4 regions of the Comamonas testosteroni genome follow, and region 2 is predicted to be linked to each of the others. Evidence: predicted binding sites of a transcription regulator. Region 2 holds the regulator's gene; each other region holds the start of a gene.

Region 1 (7,783 bases), 120 kb from region 2:
TGGCGCTCAGCGACGAGGGCGCACCGGCCTATGACGCGGAACTGGCGGCCAAGCTGGCAGCACTGGGCGTGCCCTCGTTTGCTTGCACTCCCGATGCGTTTCCGCAGCTCATGGCCGCGGCCATCCGCCGCGACGATGTGGCCGCCTGGGCGGCGACGCAGGGCTTCAAGACCAGCAAATAGGAAGACCGCCCGAAGAAGGCTGCTTGTTGGGGCTCAGTCCCGCAGATCGATACCAAGCCTGGCCAGCCTGGCAGCCATCACATCGCGGCGGCGCGCGGCCTTGGCAGCGGTTTCGCTGACCGTCGCAATGGTCTTGGGGCCTTTGCCCGCTGCGGCCTTGACCAGTTCCGCCTTCTTGGCGGCCTCTGCGGCAAGTTTGCGGTAGCTGGCAATCAGTTCGGCATGAGCGATGGCTTGAGTCACAGGGTTTCCGTTCGATGAGGGCGCTCATTGTCGCTGCAAAGCCTTTGCCGTGCTGATTGCCTAGGCGATTGGCAACTTCCTGCCGCAGTCGCTGCACGGTTTGCAGGCATGATGATGGACATTGAAACCAACTGGGGAGTGCGATGGCAGGTGCCGGCCTTTTGATGCTGCTAGACGATATTGCAAGCATGCTCGACGACGTGTCTTTGATGACCAAGACCGCTGCGGGCAAGAGCACGGCGATTCTCGATGACGTGGCCACACAGACCAAGGTGGCGGTGCAGAAGACGGCCGGCGTGCTGGGCGATGATCTGGCTCTCAATGCCGAGCAGGTCACGGGAGTGAAGGCCAACCGGGAGCTGCCAGTGGTCTGGGCGGTGGCCAAGGGTTCGTTGATGAACAAGGCCATCCTGGTGCCGGCGGCACTGTTGATCAGCGCCTTTGTGCCCTGGTTGATCACGCCTTTGCTGATGGTGGGAGGCGCTTTTCTGTGCTTTGAAGGCGTGGAAAAGATCCTTGAGCTGTTTCACAAGCACCCAGAGCATGACGCGCATGACGCCGTGGTGGATGCTGAGGAGGCGGCCCATAAAGGTGTTGCGCCTTCATCGGTGCGAGCCGCACGTGAAAAGCAGATGGACCCGATGGAGTATGAAAAGCAGAAGGTCAAGGGGGCCGTGCGCACGGACTTTATTTTGTCGGCCGAAATCATGGCGATTGCGCTGGGTACGGTGTCTGCCAAGCCCATCTGGGAGCAGGCCTCGGTGCTGATCGCCGTGGCTCTTGCCATCACCGTGTTCGTCTACGGACTGGTGGCCGGGATCGTGCGCATGGATGACGTGGGCGGCTGGCTGATGGCCAAGGGCAGCAGCGCTGCCAAGGCCATGGGCCGTGGTCTGATTGCTTTTACCCCGTGGCTGATGCGAGGGCTGTCCATTGTGGGCACGGCTGCCATGTTCATGGTGGGCGGTAGCTTGCTGGTGCACGGCATAGAGCCGGTCGAACATTGGATAGAGCAGGTGATCGTGCCCACGGGCGGTATTGTGGCAGCGCTGGGACCGGTGTTGGTGCATGTGGCTGTTGGGGCCGTCATTGGCGGTGCGGTAGTGGTGTGCGTGGAGTTGTGGCACAAGCTGCGGCCAGCCAGGGTGGCTCATCCGAATTGACGACTACCATCACTGTTGACGCAAATTTTTGCGCTTCATCAGTATCTTGGGCGGACGTGGCCGATGGGCAACGTCCGCTTTTTTCTTTGCGGTGTTGGTGCGCGGGTTGACCTGGGACAAACCCGTGTGGCAGTGGCTTTGTTTCAATGGATGCCAAGGGATGCAAAGCATTGCACTCACCCAATTCTTCAAGGAAAGAACCCATGAAAAAGACTCTGATCGCGATTGCTGCTGTTGCCAGCGCCCTGACCGCAGGTACCGCTTTTGCCCAATCTTCGTTTGACGGCTCCAGCCCCTGGCAGGTTCGTGTGCGCGCTCTGCATCTGGACAGCGACAACGGTGGTGCTGCCGGAGACGCAGGCGTGAGCATCAACAACAAGTGGATGCCTGAGCTGGACGTGTCCTACTTCTTCACGCCCAACATCGCGGCAGAACTGGTGCTGACCTATCCTCAAAAGCATGATGTGCGCCTGAATGGCGGCAAGATCGGTTCGCTCAAGCATCTGCCCCCCACCTTGCTGGCGCAGTACCACTTCACCAACTTTGGGGCCTTCAAGCCTTATGTGGGGGCGGGCGTGAACTACACACGCTTCTCGAACGTGGACATCCTGGATGGTGCCGTGACCGTGAAGAAGAACAGCTTTGGCGGCGCGCTGCAGGTTGGCTTCGACTATGCGCTGGACAAGAACTGGTCACTGAACTTCGACATCAAGAAGGTGTATCTGGGTACCAAGGTCACAGGTGCAGGCGTGTTTGAAAACACCAAGTTCAAGGTTGACCCATGGCTGGTGGGTGTGGGCGTGGGCTATCGCTTCTGATAGCTTCACGGCAAAGAGTGTTCTCGTCTGCGGCCTTCTTCCCGCAGGCGAGGCACGCACCGCAGGCTCTGCGGTGCATCGGAGTCAGCAGGTCGGCATGGCCTGATGATTTCGGAGGCTAGGGTGTATGTTTAGATCGGTATTCCGCCAGCGCGGGATACCGATTTTTTTGCTGAATTCTTTGGCCAGTATTGACTTTGTCAGCATTGCTGCATGCGCATGCAGTAAAAGGATCGCTGGCTTCAGTCCTACTTCTGCCGATTGTCGGCTGCGCTAGGCTGAGGGTCTAGAGCAGGCTTGGCAGTGATGGCGCGGGCAATGGCTGCATCGCGCGATCAGCTCTTCAGGAGGATCAGCATGCGCGCGACACCCGACAGGCAGGCAGCATCGATAGAGTTTGCATCACGCGCAGGGCGCATTCCATTGCCCCTGGCGTCCTCGTTGAGACCTCCACCGCTTCAGGGCGAGGGTTGCACCTTCATGGAGGCATATGCCCCCCCGACGCATCTGCGCTATGAACTGGCGCAGGGGCTGATGCAGCGGCAGGCGCAGATTTCTCCCAAGTTCCTATATGACGCGCATGGCTGCGCCCTGTTTGAGCAGATAACCGAGCTGCCCGAGTACTACCCCACAAGAACCGAGGCTGCCATCATGGCCCGCTACGACCTGGAGATCGCCCAGGCCATGGCGGGTTGCCAGGTGTTGATAGAGCTGGGAGCAGGCAATTGCGAAAAAGTGCGACGCCTGTGCCGCAGTGTGGGGCCGCAGCAGTTTCTGGGAGTGGATATTGCGGTCGAGTTTCTGCAGGCCGCCGTGGCCAGGCTGGAGCATGACTTTCCGCGACTTGCGGCTCGTGCGGTTGCAGCGGATTTCACGGGGGACTGGCATTTGCCGTCAGGTGTGCCACAGACGCGGCGTGAACTGTTCTATCCTGGCTCCTCGATCGGCAACTTTGATACGCAGCAGGCTTTGCATATGCTCGGACATATGCATTCACTTCTGGGGGGCGACGGCGGGCTGCTGATTGGCATTGATCTGCCCAAGCCGGTACCGGTTCTGATAGCCGCTTACGACGATGGGCAGGGCGTCACAGCCGAATTCAATCTCAATGTGCTCAATCATGTGAACCGTCTGCTTGGCAGCGATTTCAATCTTCAGGACTGGGCGCATGAGGCGCGCTTCGACAGCCAGACATCGCGGATAGAGATGCATTTGCGCGCCCGTCGCCCCGTCATGGTGTGCTGGCCTCAGGGCCTGCGCTATTTTGCTCAGGGCGAGACCATCCATACGGAGAACAGCTACAAATACCCGCTGTCCGATTTCCTCTCCATGCTGGCTTGCGCGGGATTTGCCGAACCCAGGGTCTGGACCGATGAGCAGCAATGGTTTGCCGTCATTCATGCCCATGCCTGAAACCATGGCGCCTGCTGCCAGGGACTGGATAGTGCTGGCGCAGCAGTACGAGCGGGTGAGGGCCTGCACGCAAAAGCTGGCTGCGCCCTTGTCTGCAGAAGACGCCTGCGTGCAATCCATGCCGGACGCCAGTCCTGCCAAATGGCATCTGGCCCATACCAGCTGGTTCTTCGAAACCTTTGTACTGGCCGTGCACCAGCCAGGGCATCAGGCTTTTGACGGCAGTTTTCGCATGCTGTTCAACTCCTATTACCAGCAGGTGGGTGCACGCCATCCCAGAGCCCAGCGGGGCTTGCTGACCAGACCTGCTCTGGCGCAGGTCATGGCCTATCGCGCTGTGGTGGATGAGCAGATGCTGGCGCTGATGGCCGTCATGAAAGAGAAAAGCCCGACGACGCAGCAGGCTGTTGCTCAGCTCGTCGCATTGGGCTTGCAGCACGAGCAGCAGCATCAGGAGTTGATGCTCACCGATATCAAGCATTTGCTTTCTTGTCACCCGCTCTGGCCTGCTTATGCGTCAGATGGGATGGCAGAGGAGAATTTCATGCAGGCCTATGCTGATCTCACATGGCTGCCAGTTGAGGCGGGCATCTACAGCATAGGTCATGGTGGCGGTAGCTTTGCGTTTGACAATGAAATGCCCAGGCACAGTGTCTATGTGCAAGCTGCGCAGATTGCATCGAGGCCCGTGAACAATGGCGAGTTTCTGCGCTTTGTGCTGGATGGCGGCTACAGTCAGCCTCAATGGTGGTTGGCCGAAGGCTGGGACTGGTGCCAGGTCCAGCAACTGAGCCACCCCTGGTACTGGAGGCAAGCTGAAGATGGTGCGCGTGATGCGGGCTGGCAGGAGTTCAGCTTGTATGGCGTGACGGCTCTGCATGCGCTGAGGCCTGCCTGCCATATCTCCTACTTCGAGGCTGATGCCTATGCGCGCTGGGCCGGTGCGCGCCTGCCGACGGAGATGGAGTGGGAGGTGGCAATGGGGGCGCATGACTGGCCTGTGTCCTCGTCTGTGGGTCATGCCAGCCTGCATCCTGAAGTCTCAGGCGATCATCATGGGGTGGCAACCGGCCAGGTCTGGGAGTGGACGCATTCGTCCTATGCCGCCTACCCGGGCTTTCGCGTGGCCGAGGGTGCCGTGGGGGAGTACAACGGGAAATTCATGGTCAACCAGTATGTGCTGCGCGGCGGCTCCTGCCTCACGCCTGCCGGTCATGCGCGGCTGACCTATCGCAACTTCTTTCCCGCAACGGCTCGCTGGCAGATGACGGGGCTGCGTCTGGCGCGCGATGCCTGAAGTCGCGCGCCAGACGCAGCCGCTTCAGACCTGTTCCAACGCCTGGTTCAGGTCGGCCAGCAGATCGTCAATATGCTCGATGCCCACTGACAGGCGCACCATGCCTTCGGTCACGCCGGCCTTGGCCAGTTCGTCCGCATCCAGCTGACGGTGCGTGGTTGAAGCGGGGTGGGTGGCCAGCGACTTGGCATCGCCTATATTGACCAGGCGCGTGAACAGCTGCAAGGCGTCCAGAAAGCGTGCTCCGGCGGCACGGCCTTCGCTGCCCTTGAGGCTGAACGACAGAATGCCCGATGCACGGCCGCCAGACTGTTTTTGTACGATGGCGTGGTCAGGGTGGTCCTTGAGGCCTGCATAGCGCACCCATTCCACTTTTTGGTGCTGTTGCAGTGTCTCTGCAATCTTCTGCGTGTTATCGCAGATGCGGTCCATGCGCAGAGCCAGGGTTTCAATGCCTTGCAGGATCTGGAAGGCGTTCTGCGGCGAGATGGCGGCGCCCATATTGCGCAGCGGAACGACGCGGGCGCGGCCGATGAAGGCGGCGGGGCCAAGCGCTTCGGTGTAGACCACGCCGTGATAGCTGACGTCGGGCTCGTTCAGTCGCTTGAAGCGGGCCTTGTGCTCGGCCCAGGGGAACTTGCCGCTGTCCACGATCGCCCCGCCAACGCTGGTGCCGTGGCCGCCCAGGTATTTGGTCAGCGAATGCACGACGATGTCCGCGCCATGCTCAAACGGGCGCAGCAGATAGGGAGAGGGCACGGTGTTGTCTACGATCAGCGGTACGCCATGCTGGTGGGCCACATCGGCCAGCGCACGGATATCGGTCACATTGCCCAGCGGGTTGCCGATGGATTCGATGAATACCGCCTTGGTCCTGGCGTCGATCAGCTTGCCGAAACTGGCCGGATCGCGTGGATCTGCAAAGCGTACCTCGATGCCTTGCTGCGGGAAGGTGTGGGCAAACAGGTTGTAGGTGCCGCCGTAGAGCGTGCTGGCCGATACGATGTTGTCACCCGCTTCGGCCAGGGTCTGGATAGCTGCGGTGATGGCAGCCATGCCCGATGCCAGGGCCAGTGCGGCAATGCCGCCTTCGAGCGCCGCGACGCGCTTTTCCAGCACGTCGGTGGTGGGATTCATGATGCGCGTGTAGATATTGCCCGGGACCTTCAGATCAAACAGATCGGCGCCATGCTGGGCGCTGTCAAACGCGTAGGCCACCGTCTGGTAGATGGGCACGGCCACCGCCTTGGTGGTGGGGTCGGGGGAATAGCCGGCATGTACGGCGAGTGTCTCTATGCGCATGTGTGTGTCTCTTTGGCAGGTTATTCGAACGCCGCAGCCAGAGCGTTGGCGTCATTGATTATGGGCAGGACGCTGACTTAGGAGAACGACCTAATGGCTATGTGCTTATGCCAGAGTGAAAGCGAGCGCTGTATTGGAATATTGGAGATACTTCTCGCCGGAGAATGGACGACGTTGAATTCACAGTTTCCTGCGCGGAGAACCTAAATTGGGCCAGCCTGCAGATTTGTACTTTGCCTTGATTGCGCCGGCTTGCGTGGTGCTGTTCGGGCTTGCCTTGTTGGCTTGCTGGTATGTGCAGCGCCGACAGCCGCGTGCGCTGTTCCTGCTCTGGCTGGTGGGCGGTTATGTGCTGCTCGCAACGGCTCTGGCTGCGCAAAGCCTGATGAGCAATGCACAGCTGAGCCAGTTTGCAATCGCCACGGCATGTCTGTACCTGCTGGGGACCTGGTCGCTGGCGCAAGGGGTTTCCTTGCGGCTGGGGTCTGCAGGAGCGAGTGTGCCAGGCGGTATTCTGGTGGCGGTCGTCGCCTTGTCCGTGCTGTACTATTTTTCCCGGATCGAAAATGAACTGTGGGTCCGCGTGCAGTGCCTGGCACTGGCCATGGCCTTGCAGCTGACCCTGGCCATGCCGGCGTTTCTCAAGGCCGATTCGTCAAAGGACTGGCTGGAGCGTGGCGTGCACTGGGCCTATGGGCTCAACGTCTGCTATGCCTTGTTCAGGCCGGCGGCCGTTAGTCTGTTGCCCGTTCACGAAGTGCAGGAGCTGACCCGATCTGGATACTGGCTGCTCACCCAGGCCATAGCGCTTCTGTTTGCAATGTGGTTTGCCGTAGGACTGCTGGCATGCTCGGTCAGGGACGTGATGACGACATTGCGCGAAGAGCGCAACCGTGACTCTTTGACGCGCCTGCTCAATCGTCGTGCCTTCATGGAGGCCGCAGAGTTGCGCTTGGCCGATCAGCGGCTGGTGCCCTGGGCCGTGGTTGCCGTGGACATCGATCATTTCAAATACATCAACGACAACTGGGGCCATGCGGCCGGCGATCAGGTGCTGCAGCAACTGGCACAGTTGCTGACTCAGCAGGTCAGAGACTGCGATCTGGTTGCCCGCTTCGGCGGAGAAGAGTTTCTCTTGCTGCTCTCACGAGTACAGCTGTTCGAAGCGCAAGCCATTGTGGAGCGTGTACGTGAGCGCTTGCAAAGTCAGGCGCTCGGAGGATTGGCTGCGCAACTCAGGGTGACAGCCAGTTTTGGCATTGCTGCACTCAGTTCCGCGCAGGACTTCGAGCAGGCACTGGCTCGGGCTGATGCGCTGCTCTACAAGGCCAAGAAGGCGGGGCGGGATTGTGTCATGAGCTCTGC
Region 2 (7,783 bases):
TGGGCGACGGTGACTGGCTGCATGGCGGCACGCCCGACAAGATCAAGGAAACCATCACCAACGGCCGCATCGGCGTGATGCCTCCCATGGCGGCAGCCGTGGGCTCGGCGGAAGATGTGCGCAATGTGGCGCACTATGTGCTGAGCCTGTCGGGCAGCCCCCACGATGCCGTCAAGGCTTCGCAGGGCAAGTCCAAGTTCGTGGCCTGCGCGGCTTGCCACGGCATGGACGGCAAGGGTAACCAGGCGCTTGGCGCACCCAACCTGACCGATGACATCTGGCTGCATGGCTGGGGCGAGTCCGTCATTGTCGACATGGTCAACCATGGCAAGATGAACGAGATGCCTGCTCAGAAGGACAAGCTGACCGAGGCGCAGATCGCGGTGCTGGCTTCCTATGTCTGGGGGCTGTCCAACGCAAGCGCCCGGAAGTAAGACGGGTGATGAAGGCGGTGCCGAGGCACCGCCTTTTTCGCATTTGAATTTTCAGTAATTACAAAAATATTAAGGAACTGCGATGCCCTGCGATCCGGAGAAACCTCGCAAAGTCATTCCGATCACGGCTGAGCCTGTGGACGGCGGTCAGGAATATATGCCCATGTTCGCCTCCGAACAGAAGGTGTACTCGCGCGCCATCAGCGGCGTCTTCTCGCGCTGGCGCTGGATCATGGTGTTCCTGACCCAGATCGTCTTCTACGGTCTGCCCTGGCTGCAGTGGGGTGAGCGCCAGATGGTGCTGTTCGACCTCGGGGCGCGGCGCTTCTATCTGTTCGGACTGGTGCTGTATCCGCAGGACTTCATCTATCTGACGGGGCTGCTGATCATCAGCGCGCTGGGGCTGTTCCTGTTTACCGCCGTGGCCGGGCGTCTGTGGTGTGGCTTCTCCTGTCCGCAGACGGTCTACACCGAGATCTTCATGTGGATCGAGAGCAAGGTCGAAGGCGATCGCAGTGCCCGCATGCGTATCGACAAGCATGGTTGGACCTTCGAGAAAATCTGGAAGAAGTCGCTCAAGCAGTTTCTCTGGATCGTTCTGTCTCTTTGGACAGGCTTCACCTTTGTCGGCTACTTCGTGCCCATCCGTGAACTGGGTGTGGAGCTGATGGCCTTCCAGGGCGGCTGGCAGATTTTCTGGGTGGCGTTCTACGGGTTCGCAACCTACGGCAATGCCGGCTATATGCGCGAGCAGGTCTGCAAGTACATGTGCCCCTATGCACGCTTCCAGAGCGCCATGTTCGACAAGGACACCATGATCGTCAGCTACGACGCCCAGCGTGGTGAAGCGCGCGGCCCGCGCAAGAAAGACGTTGACTACAAGGCACAAGGCCTGGGGGACTGCATAGATTGCAAGCTTTGCGTTCAGGTCTGCCCTGTGGGCATCGACATCCGCAAGGGGCTGCAGTATGAGTGCATCGGCTGCGGTCTGTGCATCGATGCCTGCAACTCCGTGATGGACAAGATGGAGTATCCGCGTGGCCTGATCCGGTTGACCACTCAGAATGCCGTGGCCAAGGCCTGGAAGCAGGTGCAGGTGATTCGCCGCATTTTCCGTCCGCGCGTGCTGATCTACTCGGCCGTGCTGGTAGCCCTCAGCGCCGCCATGATCGCCAGTCTGGTGCTGCGCGAGCCGCTCAAGGTCGACGTGATTCGCGACCGTGCCGCGCTTTCGCGCATCGTGGCGGGCGGCAAGCTGGAGAACGTCTACCGTCTGCAGATCATGAACGCCACCGAGTCCGAGCAGCGCTACCGTATCAGCGCCGAGGGCCTGGAGAATCTGGAGGTCGCATCCGATCAGGAAGTGAGCGTTGGCCCTGCAGAGACACGTGGCATTGCGGTGCGGCTGCAGATTCCGTATGGCTCAGCCACTCCCGGCTCGCACCCCGTACACTTCAATGTGGATGCAGTGACTGCCGGAGCAGGGCGTATTTCCGAAAAGACGGTGTTCCTGGTGCCGCGTTAATGCCAAGTCTTGCCGGTCTTCATGAGCCATCACGGAGGCCGGACAAGGGCACCGCCAATCGGCAACAATTGATGCCACCCTGCCATGCGTGCCTGGGTGGTCAGAATTTTGGAAAGAGGTTTCATCATGTTGGCAGCACAAGCCAAGGTCTCGCAAACGGCCAAGATCATCCACCCTGAGGACGGCAAGCCCTGGTGGAAGTTTGCCCATGTCTGGCTCATCATCGCCGGCCCGGTGATCGTGGTGATTGCCGGCTTTGTCACCGCATACATCGCAATGAGCAGGCCCGATCCCGTGATTGACCCTGACTACTACCGCCATGGCATGGAAATCAACCAGCGCCTGAGCGAAAGTGAAAAAAGCCTGGCGCCGGCAGTGACGGGGCGCAACCATGCCGCGACGCCAGCCAAGGATCATCCGCTGGATCGCTGACTGCGATTTCAACGCATCATCCTCAAGGCCGCTTCCGCGGCCTTTTTTTACGCCTATGGTTGCAGACTTTTCTGGAGCACGGCCGGTCGTGGCGGAGCTCTATGTCTTGGTCGACCGCAGAGTCGGACGGTTGTCTGCAGTGCTCAAAAACCGGCAAAGGATGGCCGGGCGGGTTCAATATCAGGAGCGCATAGCGCTTTATCAAAGCTTATTTCAGATAGATATTGACCTTAAGTCAATACAAAGAATGCACTGGAAGCTCTTTAAATAATAGCGGTTCAGGGTTTCCTATCTGAGTGCATGCCCTTGGTATGGCAGGGAAGGTCATGGCAATTGTGCAAAATGGGTTCAAAACCACAGGCCAAGGAGAATCGCGATGGATGCTCGACGCTGGATGTGGATTGTCTGGCCGGCTTTTCTGGCCGCGGCAATCATGGAAATGGTGGTATTTGCCTTTGTGGACCCGCTGGACATGCACTGGCTGGGCTCGCCTCTGGAATGGTCGCGCAATGCCATTTACACCCTGGCCTTTTTTGCCTTCTGGGCGGTCGCCGTGGCCAGCGGACTGATGACTGTCATGTTGGGGCGTTCGGCCAGCGATCTGAACCAGGGCATAGTCTCGGAGCCCCTGGTCGAGTGAAGCGCTGCGCACAGGGCCGCAGTTTCGGGGCCGGTGGCGGCCCCGGATGGTGCTTGGTCGCTCTCTGTGCCGGCGGCCTCGGCGGCGGGAAGCTTCTGGCAGGCATTCGCTGCCATCAAAAAAGCCCGCTGTCTGAACTTAGCCCTGGCATTGCTGGCTGTTGACGATGCGCTTGAGCGCATCGGTATCCAGAATGCGCAGATGGCGCTGTCTGACTTCGATGATGCCTTCCTCGGCGAACTTGGAGAAGGTGCGGCTCACGGTCTCCAGCTTGAGGCCCAGATAGCTGCCGATTTCTTCACGCGTCATGCGCAGCACCAACTCCGACTTCGAAAAGCCGCGTGCCGACAGACGCTGCACCAGGTTCAGCACAAAGGCTGCCAGACGCTCTTCGGCGCGCATGCTGCCCAGCAGCAGCATTACGCCATGCTCGCGCACGATTTCGCGGCTCATGACCTTGTGCACATGATTTTGCAGCGCCGTGACTTCGCGCGAGAGCTGCTCGAGCTTGTCGAAAGGCATGATGCAGACTTCGGCATCTTCCAGGGCCACGGCATCGCAGGTGTGGTGGTCGTTGACGATGCCGTCCAGGCCAATGATCTCGCCGGCCATCTGAAAGCCTGTGACCTGGTCGCGTCCGTCTTCAGTGGCCACGCTGGTCTTGAAGAAGCCGGTGCGAATGGCGTACAGCGAGGTGAACTCTTCTCCATTGCGAAATAGCAGCCCGCCGCGCTTGACCTTGCGGCGCGTGGCCACAATCTCGTCAATACGCTCCATTTGTTCATCGTCCAGGCCCATGGGCATGCACAGTTCACGCAGATTGCAGTTGGAGCAGGATGCTTTGATGGTCTGAAGATTCATGGGCTTTTAGCAACGGCGCAGACAGACACAGAGTGGAGAGTCGCGCCGGTCGTTGACCTCGTGGTTGAAGATGAGATGGATCAAATTGTCGCAGCACTCGCCTTGATGTCTCTTGATTTTCATCAAGGACAGGGTGATTGCCTTGGGGCACATTGCCCGTATTCGTTCAAAAACATGCGCTTTTGCCTATTTCGGGCATGATTTTCAGGATCTGATTTCCATTGAAATCTGCTCTATACAGAGTGTGGGCGCACCCTAACTCCCAGTTATGACCGCAGTCACGCCTGAGTTGCTGAGCCGCTTTGATATCCCCGGCCCACGCTACACATCATTCCCAACAGCCGACCGTTTTGTTGAGGCTTTTGGTGCAGATGACTATATCCTGGCATTGAAACAGCGCAAGACGCATTCGGGCTCACGTGCCTTGCCCCTGTCCGTTTATGTGCATGTGCCGTTTTGCGAGTCGCTTTGCTATTACTGCGCCTGCAACAAGATCGTGACCAAGCATCATGAGAAGGCTGCCGAGTATCTGGATTATCTGAGCCGTGAACTGGCCATGCATACCGAGCATTGCGGTAAAGGCCAGTTGGTAAGCCAGCTGCATCTGGGAGGCGGCACGCCGACCTTCTTCAGCGATGCCGAGCTGCGGCAGCTGATGCTTCTGATGCGTGAGCATTTCAAGCTCGATCCAGCCGGCGAGTATTCCATCGAGGTCGATCCGCGCACGGTCAGCAACGAGAGGTTGAAGGCACTCAAGGACATGGGCTTCAATCGCCTGAGCTTTGGCGTGCAGGATTTTGATCCCGCAGTGCAGAAAGCGGTGCACCGGGAGCAGCCCGCCGAGCAAGTCTTTGAGTTGGTGGCCGAGGCCCGCCGTCTGGGCTTTGTCTCCATCAATGTGGACCTGATCTACGGTCTGCCCAAGCAGACAACCGAGTCTTTTGCGCGAACGCTGGCCCAGGTCAATGAGCTGCGTCCCGACCGCATTGCGTTGTATGCCTATGCGCATCTGCCTGAGCGCTTCAAGCCGCAAAGGCGTATTGCATCCGCTGACTTGCCCATGGGACAGGACAAGCTGAACATGCTCTCCGGCGCAATTGATGCCTTCATGAATGGCGGCTATGTCTATGTGGGCATGGATCACTTTGCGCTGCCCGACGACTCTCTGGCCGTCGCCAAGCGCCAGGGGCGCCTGCATCGCAATTTCCAGGGCTACAGCACCCAGCCCGATTGCGACCTGATTGCGTTGGGCGTATCGGCCATCGGCAAGGTGGGCGCCACCTACAGCCAGAACGTCAAGACCCTGGAAGAGTATTACGACGCCATTGATGGCGGCATGCTGCCCGTGCAGCGCGGATTGGCGCTCTCGCGTGACGATCTGGTGCGCAGAGCCATCATCATGGCCATCATGTGTCAGGGCTCCGTCCTGTATGAGCCGATGGAGCAGGCCTGGCTGATCAATTTCCGCGAGTACTTTGCTCGGGAGCTGGCAGCACTGGCGGAAATGCAGCGCAATGGCCTGGTTCAGCTATCCGACGAGGGCTTCAAGGTCACGGGCCTGGGCTGGTTTTTTGTGCGCGGAGTAGCCATGCTGTTTGATCGATATTTGCAGGCCGACCGAAACCGCGCGCGCTTTTCGCGCATCATCTAGCGCATGTTGTTTTCGCTGGTCTGGACTGCTTTGATCATGGGGCTCGTGGGTGGGCCCCATTGTCTTGTGATGTGCGCTGCACCCTGCAGCGTTGTGACGGGTGCAAGGCCTACCAGCGACGGCCAGGTCATCGCCTTGCACGGCCTGCAAAAACGCCAATGGCTGCGTACCAGTCTGTTTCATCTGGGACGCATTGCTGGTTATGCCCTGCTGGGCGGAGTGGCTGCCGTGGCCATGGAGAGTCTGGCCTGGCTGACCAGCCAGACAACGGCCTTGCAGAAGCTGTGGACGCTGATGCATGTCGCGGTCATGGCCTGGGGTCTGGCCATGGTGGTGCAGGCGCGACAACCGGTGTGGCTGGAGCAGGCGGGGCGTTCTGTCTGGACCAGGGTCCAGCCCTGGGTCGTCGCCCCAGGAGGGAGTCTGGCCGCGGGCTTTGCCTGGGCCCTGATGCCTTGCGGCTTGCTGTATTCGGCAGTGCTGGTGGCCGCGCTGAGTGGCGGAGTCTGGCAAGGTGCTCTGTCCATGACAGCCTTTGCCGTTGGCGGCGCAGTGTGGCTGCTGGCGGGTCCCTGGTTGTGGCAACTGGGGCAGTCGCATCTCAATACATTGCGGGCGCGCTGGGGCACCAGAATTGCGGGTCTGATGCTGATTGGTGTTGCGAGTTGGGCTTTGTGGATGGATCTGGTCTACAAACCCAGCCTTTGGTGCCGATAAGTCACACAGGAAGGGAATGTTGGTGCAGTTTGCATCCCAACAGACCCTAGTCATGCTTGAGCAGTCATGGAACTGCGGAATAATGTCTTATCTTGTGTGTAGCGCTCAAAGTGAATCGTTTCGTTGCTATTGATATCGGACAACTGCGAATTGGCATGTATGTCCATCTGGAGACTGGCTGGTTGCGCCACCCGTTTCCCGTCAGCAGCTTCAAGATTGTCAATGAAGAGCAGTTGCAGACACTCAGGACCTTGAAGCTCAAGGCAGTTCAGGTTGATCTATCCAGAAGCGATCTGGAAGCAGAGGCTGCGCCTCCGGCCGCAGACCCTCAACTCGCTCCTGTCCCCCCTGAGAATGATGCGCATGCATGGCGCAACAGTATCTTGGGCGTGCAATCCAGGTTTCTGGGCGCGGTTTCCGTATTTGATGACGTGCAGGCCTTGTTGCCAGCCAACCCCGAGAAGGCGCGGACAACGACGGATATGCTGGTTGCGCAGCAAGTCGTCAAACTGGCGCAGGCTCGTGATCTGAGTTTGCATCTGCTCGCGGATACGGGTGGCGCCACCTTTGGCGTTCATGGTGTCAACGTCTCTGTACTGAGCCTGCTGCTGGGTAAGACGCTGGGCCTGTGCGATGACATATTGAAGGATCTGGGCACGGCAGCCCTGTTGCATGACATCGGCAAGCCAGGGCTTGAGATTTCCGCGTCGGCCAATGCACTGAATCAGGGCACGGGCCGCACGCCTCTGCGAGAGACCGTGTATGCGCGCCATGTCGGAGAGTCGGTGGCACTGGCGCTATCCATGGGCTATCCCCCTTCCGTCACGACGGCCATCGCCCAGCATCATGAATGGGCCGATGGGTCAGGCTTTCCACTTGGCTTGCTGGCCGAAGACATGGACATTGCCGGACAGATCCTGGCGCTGGTCAATAATTTTGAGCGCTTGTGCAATCTGCCACTGCAAGGCAACGAAATGACGCCCCATGAAGCCATGGCTGCACTGTACGGACAGTATCGCCAGCGATATGCGCCCGATGTGCTCAAGGCATTCGTGCAGACCTTGGGGGTCTATCCGCCGGGCTCTTTGGTGGAACTAAGCGATGGGCGGATGGGCGTAGTGGTGTCTGTCAACACCAGCCAGTCGCTCAAGCCGCAGGTGCTGACCTATGACATGCAGGCGCCGCAGAAGCTGCGGTTCGTAGATTTGCTTGAATATGTGGGTTTGGGTATTCGCCGAGGCTTGACGCGAAATCAGCTTTCTCGAAATGCGTTAGAAGCTTTACAGCCGCAAAGGCGTCTTTGCTACTTTTTTGACAGTTCTGCAGCACCTGCTGCCGAGAAAGACCTCGCGTGACTTTGCAGCAGAGTTTTCTGATTGACCCTCTGCTTGCCTCCATGCTCGATGGTTTGCAGGAGGCGGTCTGGCTGCTGGATGCGCAGACATTGCGTGTCGTGCATGCCAATGCAGCCAGTATGCAGCTCACGGGCTACACGCCCGAGCAGGCGCAGGAGCAGTATGTCG
Region 3 (7,783 bases), 740 kb from region 2:
GCCGAGTTCACCTTCGAATTCAAGGAACCCGCCAATCTGCCCAACCCGATGCTGGCGATTACCGATGCCAGCTTCGGCTATGAAGACGAAGACGGCAAGCAGACCACCATCTTGCGGGGCGTCAACCGTTCCGTGCTGGCAGGCCAGCGCATCGGCATTCTGGGGGCCAACGGCCAGGGTAAATCGACCCTGGTCAAGACCATTGCGCGCGAAATGAAGGCACTGGCCGGTACCGTGACCGAAGGCAAGGGCCTCAATATCGGCTACTTTGCCCAGCAGGAGCTGGACGTGCTGCGCCCCGGCGAAAACCCGCTGGAGCATATGATCCGTCTGGCCAAGGAACTCGGCGCTGCCGCACCTGCCGCCAGCCGCGAACAGGACTTGCGCAACTGGCTCGGCACTTTCAACTTCAGCGGCGACATGGTCAAACAGTCTGTAGGCAGCATGAGCGGCGGCGAAAAAGCCCGCCTGGTACTGGCCATGATCGTCTGGCAACGCCCCAATCTGCTGCTGCTGGACGAGCCTACCAACCACCTGGACCTGGCCACCCGCGAAGCGCTGGCCATGGCGCTCAACGACTTTGACGGTACCGTGATGCTGGTCTCCCACGACCGCCACCTGCTGCGCGCCGTATGTGAAGACTTCTGGATGGTGGGCCGCGGCGTTGTCGGCCCGTTCGATGGCGACCTGGACGATTACCAGCGCTATCTGCTGGAAGAGTCCAAGCGCCTGCGTGAAGAAGCACGCAATGCCGAACAGCAGGCCGCTAGCACGCCAAGGGTGCAAACTCTAGAAGAAATCAAGCCAAATCTGCCTGAAGCCTTTGCGCAAAAAGCACCGGATGCTCCTAAAGCGGAAGCATTCAGCGACAGCGTGGCCGACCCCAAGGAGGCCCGCCGCCTCGCCGCAGCGGCTCGTCAGCAACTGGCCGAGAAGACCAAGCCCTTCAAGAAGGAGCTGGAGCAGATCGACAAGACGCTACCCAAGCTCAATGCCCAGCGCAGCGCGCTGGAAGAAAAGCTGGCCACGCCCGGTCTGTCCGGTGGCGATATCGTGGAAGCCGGCAAGCAGTTGAGTACCGTCAACGCTGAAATCGATCAATTGGAGGAGCGCTGGCTGGAGCTTTCGGAGCAGATCGAAGCCCTGTCCATCGAAACCTGCTGAGACCGTAAAGCAAGCCCTGCCATCGCCCCGCCTTGGCAGGGCGCTATTCATTTTGAACAGGTGCAGCCGTTGCTGACAACATCAGCAAACGTGAGTTGCATTTTCTTGCGCTGTTGATTCAGCTTCTTGTCAACCTGCAGTTCAGGCCAGGCGTTGAACACGCAAAGGAGTGAACTGCAATGACCACCACTGTTACCGACACCGCCAAAGCCCAGCCCGCACAAGCCGCAGCAGCTATGTCTCTGATGGCTTGGCCCTGGGACGAACGCGATCGCAAGCGTGTCCCCGCATTTGCAGCCTGACTGTCACTGGATAAAAGAACAGGTAAAAAATTTCCAAAAAGCTGTCAACGAGCTGAATCCGTCAGACGTTAAACAGACATACAGGAGAGATTCCCATGCAAACCACGAACATCATGTCCATCTGGCCCGAAGACGAACGCGATCGCAAGCGCTAAGCGCTCGCCGCGCAGCACTGTGCAGACCAAAGCACAGTGCGTTGCAGCCAGGTGCCCGGGCAGTCGGCACTGATAGGCCAAAGAACCTACAAGCCTCACTGCCCCGCGCTCAATCAGCCGCTTGCGAAGCGGCATAAAAACTCAAGACCCGCATGAATGATCTCTGCGGGTCTTGTCATTTGAGGGCCTGCCGTTTCTTGCCCCTAGGCTCGCAGAGAGAAGCGCCACAGGCATGAAAAAAGGAGCCGAAGCTCCTTTTGCCGAAGCCTGAAAAGGCTTAATGCATGTGCAGGCCGCCGTTGACGGCAAAGTCCGCACCTGTGGAATAGCTGCCCTCTTCCGAAGCCAGCCAGGAGATGATGGAGGCAATCTCCGCAGGCTCACCCAGACGCTTGACGGGCACGCCCGCCACGATCTTCTCGAGCACATCGGGGCGAATGGCCTTGACCATATCGGTGCCGATGTAGCCAGGGCTGACTGTATTCACGGTCACACCCTTGGCGGCCAGCTCTTGCGCCAACGCCATGGTGAAGCCATGCATGCCTGCCTTGGCAGCCGAGTAGTTGGTCTGACCGGCCTGGCCCTTGGCGCCGTTGACCGAGCTGATGTTGATGATTCGGCCCCAGCCCTTTTCCACCATGTCTGCCACCACCTGCTTGGTGACGTTGAACATGGAGTTGAGGTTGGTTTCGATGACCGACTTCCAGTCGTCCGGCGTCATCTTGACGAACATGCGGTCGCGGGTGATACCCGCGTTGTTCACCAGCACATCGATGTTGCCGTGCTCTGCCTTGGTCTGGTTGAAGGCTTCGACGGTGGATTCCCAATCCCCCACATTGCCAACCGAGGCATAAAACGTGTAACCCAATTGCGCCTGCTCGTCCAGCCACTTGCGGTAGTCGCGCGATGGTCCGCAACCCGCGATCACCTTGAAGCCATCCTTATGCAAACGCTGGCAGATTGCGGTACCAATACCGCCCATGCCCCCCGTGACGTACGCTACTTTCTGACCCATTCATCTCTCCTGTCAATCAATGGTTATTTCACGATCACACTATCAACGATAAGAATTCTTAGAAATTGCTTATCGTTTTGAACGCCACACACCTTGCACGCTGGCCATGCCAGTATGCAATCGAGTAGGTCCCAATGAACCCGCTTTCGCCGTGGTTTACCTCGTGATCTTCCCTAGGGTCGACGGGAGGCTGGCATCAGCGGGCTTCCCAGACTGCACCGATCTTCAGGAGCACCGGAGCAGTCTGCAATCCTGAAGCCTCAGCAGGCTTCCACAGCCATAGCAACACCCATGCCACCGCCGATGCACAAGCCGGCCAGGCCCTTCTTGGCACCGCTGCGCTGCATTTCATGCAGCAGCGTCACCAGAATGCGGCAGCCCGATGCACCAATGGGGTGACCGATGGCAATGGCACCGCCGTTGACGTTGACCTTGGCAGTGTCAATGCCCAGATCCTGATTCACCGCGCAGGCCTGTGCGGCAAAGGCTTCGTTGAGTTCGAACAGGTCCACATCGGCCGCCTTCCAGCCGGCGCGATCCAGCGCCTTGCGCGTGGCATAGACAGGACCCAGACCCATGACCTCGGGGGCCAGGCCGCTGGTGGCATAAGACACGATCTTGGCCAGAGGCTTGAGGCCCAGAGCCTTGGCCTTGGCCGCCGTCATCACCACCACGGCCGCTGCGCCGTCGTTCAGACCCGAGGCATTGCCAGCCGTCACCGAGCCTGCCTTGTCGAAAGCGGGCTTGAGGGTGGCCAGCACATCGGCATTGGTCTTGCGGTTGACGTATTCGTCGCTGTCGAACACGATGGGGTCACCCTTGCGCTGGGGAATGCTCACTGGAACGATTTCGTCCTTGAACTTGCCCGCATCCTGCGCGGCCGCAGCCTTTTGCTGGCTGGCCAGCGCCAGCGCATCCTGCTGCGCGCGGCTGACGTTCTTTTCCTTGGCCACGTTCTCGGCAGTGATGCCCATGTGGTACTGGTTGTAGACATCCCACAGACCGTCCACGATCATGGTGTCCACCATCTTCCAGTCACCCATGCGCTGACCGTCGCGCGAATTGGGCACGGCATGGGGCGACAGGCTCATGTTTTCCTGGCCCCCGGCGACCACGATTTCGCTGTCGCCGGTTGCCACGGCCTGAGCCGCCAGCATCACGGCCTTCAGGCCGGAGCCGCAGACGGCATTGATCGTCAGCGCAGGTGTCTCCTTGGCAATGCCGGCTGCCATCATGGCCTGACGCGCAGGATTCTGTCCGGCCGCCGCCGTCAGCACCTGACCCATGATGACTTCACCGACCTGATCCTTGCCCACCTTGGCACGGGCCAGAGCCTCGGAAATCACGGTCGCACCCAGCTGGGTTGCAGGAATCTTGGCCAGAGAGCCGCCGAACTTGCCGACCGCCGTACGTACGGCGGAAACGATAACGATGTCTTCCATTGCTGACGAACCTTTCTAGGTTTCTTACAAGTGATGCATGCGTGCGGGTCGCATCCTGTTCATCGTGCCACCCGCCGCTTCCTATCACGGTGCAAGCCTTGCTTGCTGCACCGCAATATGGAACTGATTGTGCCTCAGGCCTCGCTCAGGCTTTTGACAGAACGTAGCGACCCGGTGCATCTTCGATGGCCTCATAGGCACGTGCACGGCCATAGCTCTTGGGAGCCGCAAGCTGCTTGCCTGCATGGCTGCCCAGCCAGGCACTCCAGTCCGTCCACCAACTGCCCGGATACTCCGTGGCCTCGGCCAGCCAATCGTTGAACGCACCCGGAAATTCGCCATCCTCACGCAGCCAATGGCTACGCTTGTTCTTTGCCGGCGGGTTGATGACGCCGGCGATATGGCCGGAGGCACCCATCACGAAACGACGCTCACCGCCCAGTACCTGCGACGAGGCATAGGCCGCCGCGACAGGAACGATGTGGTCCTCACGCGAGCCGTAGATATAGACCGGCATCTTGAGCTGGCTCATGTCGATCTTCTCGCCGCACACGGTCAGCACGCCGGGCTTGATCAGATTGTTCTCGAGGTAGAGATTGCGCAGATACCAGGCGTAGAACGGGCCGGGCAGATTGGTGGAGTCGCTGTTCCAGTAAAGCAGATCGAATGGCGGCGGCGTCTCGCCCTTGAGGTAGTTGCCCACCACATAGTTCCAGACCAGATCGTTCGGGCGCAGAAAGCTGAAGGTGGATGCCATGTCCTGGCCCTTCATCAGCCCGCCTTTGCCCATTTGCATCTCGCGCAGACGCACCATGTTTTCATCGATGAAGATGTCCAGAATGCCTGTGTCGCGGAAGTCGATCAATGTGGTCAGCAGCGTCATGCTGGCGACGGGAAAAACATGGGCCTCCACCTTGGCCGCAGCAGTTTTGCTGCCTGTCTTTGCAGCCGCAGCGCGGCTGCGGGGCTTGGCAGCTTGCGCCTGTCCATGCTCGCGGGCATGGCGTGCTGCCAGCACTGCCATGGCAGTGGATAGCATGGTGCCGCCCACGCAGAAACCCAGCACATTGATCTGCGGCGCCTCGCAGATATCCTGAACCGTGCTCACTGCCTTGAGTACGCCATCTTCGATGTAGTCATCCCAGCTCTTGTGAGCCTGGCTTTCGTCGGGATTGCGCCAACTGACCACAAAGGTGCGATGCCCCTGGCTGACGGCATAGCGAATGACGGAGTTGTCCGGCTGCAAGTCCAGAATGTAGAACTTGTTGATGCACGGCGGCACCATCAGAAAAGGCTTCTCGAATACCTTGGCAGTCAGCGGCTTGTATTCGATGAGCTGGAACAGTTCGTTCTCGAAAACCACCGCGCCCTCGGTGGTCGCCACGTTCTTTCCAACGGTGAACAGGCTTTCGTCGGTCATGGAGACATGACCCTGGCGCATGTCGGCCAGCAGATTGGCAATGCCCTGAGCCAGGCTCTCGCCCTTGGTTTCAACAACCTTGCTGAGCGCATCGGCGTTCAGCGCCAGAAAATTGCTGGGCGCCATGGCTGCCACCCATTGCTCGACCGCAAAGCGCACGCGATTGCGTGTTTTCTCATCGCCCTGCACCGCTTCGGCCATGCCGGTCAGCATGCGACTGCCCAGCAGGTAGTTGGCCGCGGCCATCGATGCAACGGGATTGGCGCTCCACTCGGGCTTGGCAAAGCGCTTGTCCCTGGACAGCAGGGCCTGAATCTGCTTGCCATCTGCCAACGACTGCACTGACTGCAGGTATTCCTGCTGCAACCCCTGCAGTTTGGCAGCATCGAACTGAACCGCTTGAGCCGGACCCGTTGCCATCTGGGGCATGGCCGATTGCATGGCGTCCATGACTCCGGCCCAAGGGTTGGGTGCTGCTCCCAGACCCGGCATGGCGCTGAGCCCCATGGGTGCACCGGACTGCATCTGCTGAAGCGTCTGGAGGCTCTTGCTCCACTGCTCCTGCCAGAATTGTTGAATGGATTGGCCAGCCTGGCCCCAGCTCGGGTCAAAATTCATGCTTACATCCTAGTCAAGGCAAGCGACCGGCGATCTCAGGGTCTAGGGACGCTTGCGGAATCTGCAATACGGCTCACACGGCGGCATTGTCACCTATGCGCCAGGCAGTTCCGACAAGAAGCAGCTTCATTTCGCCGTTATGAAGCTGTTTTGACACAAAACAACCCGGAGCCAGCATGCTTTCTGGCCCATTACAGAAACACCATGTACCTTATCGCCATCGCCTGGATGTACGTTGTCGTGATGATGACGATCGCCGAGGCTGCCAGCCCCGGCGGCACCCTGCTGGGTGCATTTTTCACCTTTGTGCTCTACGGTCTGCTGCCGCTTTCCATCGTGCTCTACATACTGGGCACGCCGGCCAGAAAGCGCCGCCTCAAAGCCCGACAGGAACAGGAAGCACTAGCTGCAGGACACGCGCCCCCCAGCCCCGGCTCAGGCGTCGCGCCAGATGCTGGCAGCCAGCCGCCCGCTGCCACCCAGACGGACGGCGTCACGCCGGTGCGAGAAGAAACGTGACGCATTGCTGACTGTGCACCAGGGGAGGCTGCCATCGTTACCGAAGACTGCAGCAATGCCCAATGCAGCAAGCCGCTGGCGTGCCAGTTGCGCCAGATCGGCCAGATATTTGGTGCTGCTGCCCGGTACAGGCACAAAGTGCCGTGCCGCATCTGCGTCATGCGCCATGAAGATATCGCGCACCTCGGCCCCCACTTCGAAGGACTCTGAGCCTATGCACGGGCCCAGCCAGGCCTGGGTGCGAGCGGCAATGCGGGATGGCTCCGTGTCGGTCGCTGAAAGCGATTGCTGCGCCTGAACTTTCCGGGAAAAGGACTCGAAGAGCATCTCCAGCACACCGCCGGGCAACGGCCCCTCGGACTGCTGCCTGCCGGGCGGCATGCCGGCCAGACCGCGCCAGCCAGCATGGGCCGCCCCCACGACCAGCCCCGAATCATGGGCCAGCAACACGGGCAGACAGTCCGCCACCATGATGGTGCAGACCACGCCTGCATCGCCGGTCACGCAGGCGTCGAAGGCTGCACCATTGGACTCCATCACATTGCCTGCATCCAGCGTCAGCACGTCCACGCCATGCACCTGCTGCAGGAACGCCGTGCAGGCACCGGGGGTGCGGGCCTGCAGCAACGCGTTGAACAGCTCGCGGTTGCGGCGCACGTGAGCGGGGTTGTCGCTCACGTGGTCGCCCAGGTTCATGCTGCCCCAGGGTGCCTGACTGACGCCGCCCTCGCGCGAGGTGCAGATGGCATGCACGCCGGGCAGAGCCGGCCAGTCGGGGACCAGCCAGGAGTCGGGCCACAGCTCCGGTGGACCCGGCCGATAGGTCTCGCTCATGGCGCCCTCTTCACTCTGCATCCGGACAGGCCGAGGGATGGGCCTGCTGGAAAGCCGGCAAGGCGTTGCAGCGCTCGACCACGCCCATCAGGCGCGGCAGCGCATCGAGATTCACATTGAAGCGCTGGGCGTTGTAGATCTGCGGCACGAGGCAGCATTCGGCCAGCGTGGGGGTGTCGCCCCAGCAAAACGTCGAAGGCGACAGACCTGAGGCCTTGCGTTCGGCATCCAGCAGCGCCAGCTGACGCTCGAAGGCTTCGAGGCCCGAACGCACCCAGTGCGCGTACCAGCCATTCTTGGCTTCGTCGCTGACC
Region 4 (7,783 bases), 1.8 Mb from region 2:
TTGAGCGGCATCCACCGCATAGGCCCCGGCGGCCCGCCACCATGCAAAAGGATCAACAGACCCGTTGGTCGACGGACCGATCCCGCTGGGTTTGTTCATGTCGTGCTCCCAAGGTCACAGTCTTCTCTCTCAAGAAGATTCAAAAACAATAGCTTCCAGCGCTTTATGGATCACCACAAAACGCCGAAAACATCGGATTTTTACAATGGAGAGCCAGCTGACCAGCCGGCCCGCAGGCGGCAGCGCCGCCATCTTTGGCTGAAGCTGCGCCAGCCTGTTGCCTACTTCTGCGCCGCTTTGCCGCTCTTGCCCTGGGCAGGGTCCTGAGTTGCCGGCGCCCAGGCAGACAGCCATTGCTTGAAGATGTCCTGCAGTGGCAAAGCGGGCAGATTGCGCGCGCCGTCTGCACGCAGGGCCTCGGCCACGGATTTTTGCCAGGCCTCCAGGGCCTGCTGCAGACCGCTGGCAAAAGCCTGCTGGTTCTTGATCGCGATATCACTGGCGCTCTTGGCATCACTCATGCGGTCTTCGAGCCTGCGCATGAAAGCCTCGGCGGGCAGGCTGGCCAGTGATTGCCAGTCTTCGGCACGCAGCAGGCTTTGCAGCTCCGCCGTGGTTTCACTGATGCCTGCAGCACTGGTCTGCTGCGCGGCTGCCAGCCAGCGATGGCCACTTTCACGCATAAGCTGAGCGATGCGCAGTTGCAGCTCGGCATTGGCCTTGAACAGATTCAGAGGGGTCGCTTGAATGCTCATATCGTTCTCCCTATGGTGATGGTAGAGCCTATCGAGAGGCTGGCGGGCCGTCCGGCATATCACCGTGACCAAACGGCTTTTGAAAACTCAATGCCCGAGCACGTACTGGCCCGGAGCGTCATACAAGGGCCCGCCGCTCGTGCCGCCCATGCGCGGCGGAGCTATCGGTGTGCCGGATCTGTTCTTGAGCCACTCGTCCCATGCCGGCCACCAGGAGCCCTGGCGCTGCTCGGCCTCCTGCAGCCACTGCTGGGCGACAATGTCCCGAGCGCCGACAGGCCGAGTGAGCAGCTGATAGCGGCGTCGCGGATGACCGGGCTCACTGACAATGCCGGCGTTGTGGCCGCCACTCGTCAGCACAAAGGTGATTTCAGCCGCAGTGTGATGGTGGAGCTTGAATACCGATTGCCAAGGCGCTACATGATCGGTAAGCGTTCCCACACAGAAGATGGGCACTTGCAGATTGAGAAGCGAGACCGGCTTGCCATCGACCGGATAGCGGCTTTCACTGAGATCGTTATTCAGAAACAGACGGCGCAGGTATTGCGAGTGCATCCTGGCAGGCATGCGCGTGGCGTCGGCATTCCAGGCCATGAGATCGCTCATCGGTGCCCGCTCGCCCAGCAGGTATTGATTGACCATGCGCGACCACAGCAGATCATGGGAGCGCAGCATCAGGAACGCGCCCGCCATCTGATCGGCGCGCAGATAGCCTTGCTGGGCCATCTGAGCCTCAAGCAGGCTGACCTGCGCTTCGTCGATGAACAGCGCCAGCTCGCCAGGTTCGGTGAAATCGGTCTGCGCGGCCAGCAAGGTCATCGATGCCAGACGCTCGTCTCCATCGCGCGCCATCGCGGCCGCCACAATGGCCAGCAAGGTCCCACCCAGACAATAGCCCGCTGCATGCACCTTCTGCCCCGGGACGATGGCCGTGACGGCATCCAGCGCAGCACGCCAGCCCAGCTCGACATAGTCGTCCATGCCCAGATCTCGATCGCCGGCATCGGGGTTCTTCCAGGAGACGCAGAACACCGTATGTCCCTGATCGACCAGATACCTGATCAGCGAATTGTGCGGCGACAGATCCAGGATGTAGTACTTCATGATCCAGGCCGGCATGATCAATACCGGCTCGGGATGGACCTTGTCGGTTGTCGGCGCGTACTGGATCAGCTCCATCAGCGAGTTGCGCAGCACCACCTTGCCAGCGGTGACGGCCACATCGCGCCCCACCTGAAACCCCTCGCAGCCCGCAGGCGGCATGTTTGCGAGCTGCGCGTGCACATCTTCCATCAGGTACTGGAAGCCACGCACCAGATTCGCCCCGCCCTCTTTGACGGTGCGCTCCAGAACTATCGGGTTGGTGGCCAAAAAGTTCGCAGGCGAAAGCATATCCAGCCACTGCCTGCCCCAGAATCCGACCAGACGCTCGTGGTGTCTTTCAACACCCGGAACGCCTTGGGCGGCAGCCTGCCACCAGCGTTGCTGAGCGGCAAGGCCCGCACTCATGACCGTGAACGGCCATTGCTTCCATTCAGGATCCTGAAAGAGACGCTCCGCCTCCTGTGTCTGTGGCCCGCCATAGCAAAGCCTGACCCATTCCTCCAGCGCCAGCCTTGCCAGATCCAGACGCTTTCCCGGACTGATGGCAAGGTTGCCCGCCCAATCCATCCAGGCCTGCCATTGGGACTCGGGGGAAACCGACAGCCATTGCTGCGCCCACATCGCACGCACAGCTTGATCAAGTTGCTGGCTGGAACTGAACTGAGCTTCGGCCTTGCGGTCAACCATAGCGGCCCCTTTTTTGCTGCATGGCAATAACGCAACATCTTATGCGCTGCAGAAGTTGTTGCATAGTCACGACCTACCGGGGGTTGAGCCACATCAAGCTCCCGCAGCCGGAAGCGCTCCGGCATGCGGCGGCCGGCCCCAAACACCGGGCTGCTGCAGCTAAAAGAACTCTGCAGCCTTGTCTGGATCAGGCCTGCCACCGAAGCTATTGGTCATGGTTTGCAAGCTGAACGCACACCACCGCCTGCTGACGCAAGCAGCGCTGTTTTCTCATTGTGTGCAATAATGGAGAGCTTTTATGCGGAAAGTACACCGGACAGGCTGGTGCGGCTCCCGCACTTGACCAAAGGAAAGATCATGAAAGAAGGCATTCACCCCAATTACCGCGAAGTTCTGTTCGTTGACATGTCCAACGGCTTCAAGTTCGTGACACGTTCTTGCGTTTCCACCAAGGAAACCGAAAACTTCGAAGGTAAAGAGTACCCTCTGTTCAAGCTGGATACCACTTCTGAATCGCACCCCTTCTACACTGGCACACAAAAGTCGGTGGACAACATGGGTGGCCGCGTGGAGAAGTTCCGCAACCGCTTCGGCAAGAAGTAATTCTTACTTTTTTGCTGAAAAGGCAGCCCGGGCAACCGTGCTGCCTTTTTCTTTTTTGGGTGCCGCTCGACGGAATCCCAATGCTCCTATCATCGGAGCACCAAGCGCTTTGACCTCAAGCGCTTTCGCCTGATCTGGCCGTGCAAATTCGCACAGCCGCTACTGGATTGATTGCGTGAACCAGCCCACACCCGCCATCGTTGCCCAAAGCGCTGTACGCCGCCTGCCGCGCTGGGCCCTGCTTTTGCTGTGCCTGGCCTATGTGATTCCCGGCTTTGTCATGCGCGGCCCCTGGCGCTCCAACGATATGGAGGCCTTTGGCTACATGCGCGAGCTGGCGCTGGGCAAGACCGACTGGCTGGCCCCCAAGCTCTCGGGCCTGGCTCCCAGCATGGACGGTCTGCTGCCCTACTGGCTGGGTGCCTTGTCCTTGCAGGGTTTCGAGTGGCTGCTCGGCGCCGAAATGGCGGCGCGCCTGCCCTTCATCGCCTTGCTGGTCGTGACCCTGGGCGCCACCTGGTGGGGAGCCTACTACCTTGCACGCACGCCTGGTGCGCAGCCCGTGGCCTTTGCCTTTGGCGGGGAAGCCCAGTTGATCGACTATGCCCGCGCCATGGCCGATGCAGCTTTGCTGGCCCTGGTTGCCTGCCTGGGCCTGGCCCAGCTCTCGCATGAAACCACCAGCTATGTCACGCAGCTGGGCTGCACGGCGCTGCTGTTTTTTGCAGCTGCGGCCATGGCCTATCACCCCAGGAAGTCAGCCGCGGCACTGCTATTCGGCCTGCTGGGATTGGCCCTGAGCGGCGCCCCCACTCTTTCCGTGCTGTTCGGACTTGGCTGCGGCGTGATCGCCTTCACTCAGCGCAGCTGGGGCGACAATCCCGGCCGCGCCCACCGTCAGGCCCGCACCTGGGCCGCAGCCTGGCTGGCCGCCACGGTGCTCGCAGCCAGCCTGACCACGGCCCTGGATCAATGGGTCTGGCATCTGGTGGACTCGTTCAAGGACTGGGAAGCCCTGCTGCAACTGCTGCTGTGGTTCTGCTGGCCTGCCTGGCCCCTGGCTTTGTGGACGTTGTGGGTCTGGCGCCGCCAGATTGCCTTCCCCGGCCACAACCCGCATCTGTCCATCGCCCTGCTGTTTGCCACAGTCCCGGTGGCTGCCTGCCTGAGCAGTACCCCGGCCGATCGGGCACTGCTGCTGGGGCTTCCCGCCATCGCCACCCTGGCCGCCTTCGCCCTGCCCACTTTCCGCCGCAGCATCAGCGCGCTGATCGACTGGTTCACGCTGCTGTTCTTTACGGCATCCGCAATTGCCATCTGGGTGGTCTGGCTGGCGTTTCAGACCGGATTCCCGCCCAAGATCGCAGCCAATATTGCGCGTCTGGCTCCGCAATTCGAGGCCAGTATCTCCTGGCCCACGGTCATCGTGGCACTGTTCGCCACGGCCGGCTGGTTTGTGTTGGTGATCTGGCGCACCTCGCGCAATCGCGCAGCCATCTGGAAGAGCCTGGTGCTCCCGGCCGGAGGCGCCACACTGAGCTGGGTGCTGCTGTCCACACTCTGGATGGAGCCGCTGGATCATGCTCGCAGCTATGAATTCCAGATGACACAGCTGGGCAGCGAACTCAGGCAGAACGGCGCCACAAGCTGCGTGCTGACCTACGGCCTGGGCCGTTCGCAGATTGCGGCCGTGCGCTACTACACTCATGTGGACACCGCGCTGCTGCGCCGCAGCGCCCCTGGCGACTGCGGCTGGGCGCTGGTCGATGCAGACCGCTGGGCGGGCGATCACAATCGCAAGCTGCGCCAAGGCTGGAATGAAGTCAGCCGCATCACCCGTCTGGCCGGTCAAAAAGAAGTTCTGGTACTGCTCAAGTACACCGGCCCCAAAGCCGCACCATGAAAGGCGAGCTGCAATACATAGGCCGGCATGCAGGTACCGTGCTGGCCGGGCAGCTGGCCGTCATGGCCTTTGGCACCACCGATACCATCGTGGCCAGCCGCTATTCCAACGATGCCGTGGCCGCCCTCTCCGTAGGGTCGGCCATTTTCATCAGCGTCTATGCCTCACTGATGGGCATTTTTCAGGCTCTTCTGCCCTTGTGGTCCGAACAGCGGGGTGCCGGTCTGCCGCAGGCCATCGGCCATTCGCTGCGCCAGTCCATGTATCTGTGTGCACTGGCCTGCGTGCTTGGCATGGCGGTGCTGCTCATGCCCGGCGCACTGCTGCGCTGGACCGATGTGCCCGATGCGCTGCAACTGGAGGTCAAGCGCTATCTCGCCGTACTGGCCTGGGGCTTGCCACCGGCGCTGCTGTTTCGCATCTACAGCGCGCTCAACCAGGCGCTAGGCCAGCCCAAGCTGGTCACCTGGCTGCAACTCATCTCGCTGCTGATCAAGATTCCCTTGTCCATCTGGTTCACCTTTGGCGGCTTGGGCCTTGCCCCCCTGGGAGCAGTGGGCTGCGCACTGGCCACGCTGCTGGTCAACTACACCATGTTTGCCGTGGCCCTGTGGCTGATGCGCACTCAGGATTTCTATGCTCCGCTGGCGCTTTGGCAGAGGCTGGAGCGCCCTGACTGGCTGCAGCTGGGCCGCTTCTGCCGCCTTGGCATCCCTGCAGGCCTGGCCATTCTGGTGGAAGTCACCTCCTTCACCCTCATGGCCCTGTATGTGGCAAGGCAGGGCTCGCTCTCGTCTGCCAGCCACCAGATCGCCGCCAATCTGGCCGCCATCTGCTATATGGTTCCGCTGTCCCTGGCCATTGCGACCAGCGCCCGCGTCAGCTACTGGCGCGGCGCCGGTGACGAAGCCCGGGCCAGCACGCTGATTCAACAGTGTTTCAAGCTTGCTCTGCTCATCGGTATTGCGACAGCAGCTACGCTCTTGATCGCTCGCACCTGGATTGCAGACATCTACACCGACTCCCCGCGGGTGCTGGCAATGACGTCCTGGCTGCTGATCTGCGTGGCTGCATACCATGTGGCGGACTGCGTGCAGACCTATTGCATTTTCGTGCTGCGCTGCTATCGCGTGACCGTTGCGCCTCTGGTGATTTATTGCCTGCTGCTGTGGGGCGGCGGCCTGGGCCTTGGCTACTGGCTGACCTACCGATGGCAAGCAGCCGAAGGCTGGCTGGACTGGCAGGCCACGCCCATGCCCTTCTGGGTTTGCAGCGCGGCAGCCCTGTTTGTCACAGCCATGGCCTTCAGCAGCATTTTGCACAGAGCCATACGACCTCCAAAGCTGCAGGCCCAGCCCAGGGCCTCCTAATGAGAAAGTGCCTTGGCGGGTACTTCAGCAGCTGCCCGCACACGGCTGGGCGGGAAGGTGACGGCGAATTCCGACCCCTTGCCCAGCTCACTCTGGATGCTGAGCCTGGCGCCATGCCGCTGCAGCACATGCTTGACGATGGCCAGCCCCAGGCCAGTGCCGCCCGTATCGCGTGAGCGGCTGCGGTCCACGCGATAAAAGCGCTCCGTCAGACGCGACACGTGCTTTTCGTCGATGCCGGGGCCGGAGTCCTTGACGGCAAAGCGGGCCGATCCATCGGGCAGCAGTTGCCAGCGCACATCGATCTGCCCACCGGCCGGCGTGTAGCGCATGGCATTGGCCAGCAGATTGGAAAACGCACTGTGCAGCTCTGCGCTCGCACCTGCCAGATCTCCGGCCTGCCGCAGCGCCTGCTCATCAGGAAAGTTCAGCACATGGGGTTTGGCCTGTTTGCGCGTCAAGGCATTGGACAGGCCGCGAGCCTCGTTCTCACAGCGATTGAGCAGCTGCGCCACCGACACCCAGTCATTGTTGCTGGGCAGCGGGCTTCCCTCCAGGCGCGACAAGGTCAGCAAGTCCTCGACCAGATGCTGCATGCGCTCGGCCTGCTGGGCCATCAGCTCCAGATAGCGCCTGCGCTCGTCTTCCTCGAGCGGCAGGTTCTGCAGGGTCTCGACAAAACCGGCCAGCACGGTCAGAGGCGTGCGGATTTCGTGCGAGACATTGGCCACGAAGTCGCGGCGCATGGCCTCGGCCTGCTCCAGCGCCGTCACATCGCGCGCCAGCAGCAGCTTGCGCCCTTCACCGTAGCCGTAGAGCTGCACCGACAGCTTGACCGGCCGCGAAGGTGTGCTTTCGCGCCCCTGCATGACCAGGTCATGGCTGAAGTCCTGCGCCGCAAAATAGGCACTGAACTGAGGATCTCGCACCAGATTACCAATGCTTTGCAGCACATCGCGCTCGGCATCAAAGCCGAACTGCTTGGCAGAAATCTGATTGCACCATTCGATGCGGCCCTGTGCATCGAGCAGCACCACACCATTGGGACTGGCCTGCAAGGCAGACAGAATGTCATTGAGCCGCTGATCGCCCTGCTGCACCTGCTGCACGCTCTGGCGAATCCAGCGGCGCATGCGCACGCTGGCCTCGCCCCAGATCCCTGCCAGATTGGGCACCGCGCCCAGCTCCGACTGACGCAGCCAGTGCAGCAGACGCGCGCCATTCCAGCTGTCCACCAGCCACCATATCCAGCCGCCGATCAAGGCGCCCGTCATGGCAGCCACGCATTGCTGCAGCACCGTCGCACCGGGTGCAACGAGATAGGCCCACAGCAGCCATACCACCAAGGCTGCCGCGACCTG

The links. The regulator FNR, encoded in region 2, switches genes on or off when oxygen is low (the NO sensors DNR and NnrR bind a similar motif). The targets are predictions, from matches to a motif close to TTGATNNNNATCAA.
Region 1: F0P97_RS09945 (OmpW/AlkL family protein) is a predicted target of FNR. The motif match lies at 1,695-1,708, and genes of this name have one in related genera.
Region 3: F0P97_RS13775 (PHA/PHB synthase family protein) is a predicted target of FNR. The motif match lies at 6,267-6,280, and genes of this name have one in related genera.
Region 4: F0P97_RS18745 (PHA/PHB synthase family protein) is a predicted target of FNR. The motif match lies at 2,630-2,643, and genes of this name have one in related genera.

The regions. Positions count from the first base shown of each region.
Region 1 is NZ_CP043568.1:2,173,235-2,181,017, forward strand. It holds gene F0P97_RS09930 (VWA domain-containing protein) at 1-182, shown strand, start outside; gene F0P97_RS09935 (hypothetical protein) at 216-425, opposite strand; gene F0P97_RS09940 (DUF808 domain-containing protein) at 569-1,588, shown strand; gene F0P97_RS09945 (OmpW/AlkL family protein) at 1,792-2,406, shown strand; gene egtD (L-histidine N(alpha)-methyltransferase) at 2,887-3,819, shown strand; gene egtB (ergothioneine biosynthesis protein EgtB) at 3,806-5,116, shown strand; gene F0P97_RS09960 (O-acetylhomoserine aminocarboxypropyltransferase/cysteine synthase family protein) at 5,141-6,418, opposite strand; gene F0P97_RS09965 (sensor domain-containing diguanylate cyclase) at 6,627-7,783, shown strand, end outside.
Region 2 is NZ_CP043568.1:2,292,705-2,300,487, forward strand. It holds gene ccoP (cytochrome-c oxidase, cbb3-type subunit III) at 1-434, shown strand, start outside; gene ccoG (cytochrome c oxidase accessory protein CcoG) at 517-1,959, shown strand; gene F0P97_RS10475 (FixH family protein) at 2,086-2,391, shown strand; gene F0P97_RS10480 (hypothetical protein) at 2,768-3,031, shown strand; gene fnr (fumarate/nitrate reduction transcriptional regulator Fnr) at 3,170-3,892, opposite strand; gene hemN (oxygen-independent coproporphyrinogen III oxidase) at 4,161-5,543, shown strand; gene F0P97_RS10495 (sulfite exporter TauE/SafE family protein) at 5,547-6,260, shown strand; gene F0P97_RS10500 (HD-GYP domain-containing protein) at 6,371-7,615, shown strand; gene F0P97_RS10505 (bifunctional diguanylate cyclase/phosphodiesterase) at 7,612-7,783, shown strand, end outside.
Region 3 is NZ_CP043568.1:3,030,413-3,038,195, forward strand. It holds gene F0P97_RS13760 (ABC-F family ATP-binding cassette domain-containing protein) at 1-1,164, shown strand, start outside; gene F0P97_RS27825 (hypothetical protein) at 1,344-1,466, shown strand; gene phbB (acetoacetyl-CoA reductase) at 1,899-2,636, opposite strand; gene F0P97_RS13770 (acetyl-CoA C-acetyltransferase) at 2,897-4,078, opposite strand; gene F0P97_RS13775 (PHA/PHB synthase family protein) at 4,224-6,116, opposite strand; gene F0P97_RS13780 (hypothetical protein) at 6,321-6,635, shown strand; gene F0P97_RS13785 (polyphenol oxidase family protein) at 6,552-7,469, opposite strand; gene maiA (maleylacetoacetate isomerase) at 7,480-7,783, opposite strand, start outside.
Region 4 is NZ_CP043568.1:4,064,015-4,071,797, forward strand. It holds gene F0P97_RS18735 (DUF3141 domain-containing protein) at 1-99, opposite strand, end outside; gene F0P97_RS18740 (phasin family protein) at 282-755, opposite strand; gene F0P97_RS18745 (PHA/PHB synthase family protein) at 843-2,546, opposite strand; gene F0P97_RS18750 (type B 50S ribosomal protein L31) at 2,904-3,149, shown strand; gene F0P97_RS18755 (hypothetical protein) at 3,325-5,052, shown strand; gene F0P97_RS18760 (MATE family efflux transporter) at 5,049-6,422, shown strand; gene phoR (phosphate regulon sensor histidine kinase PhoR) at 6,419-7,783, opposite strand, start outside.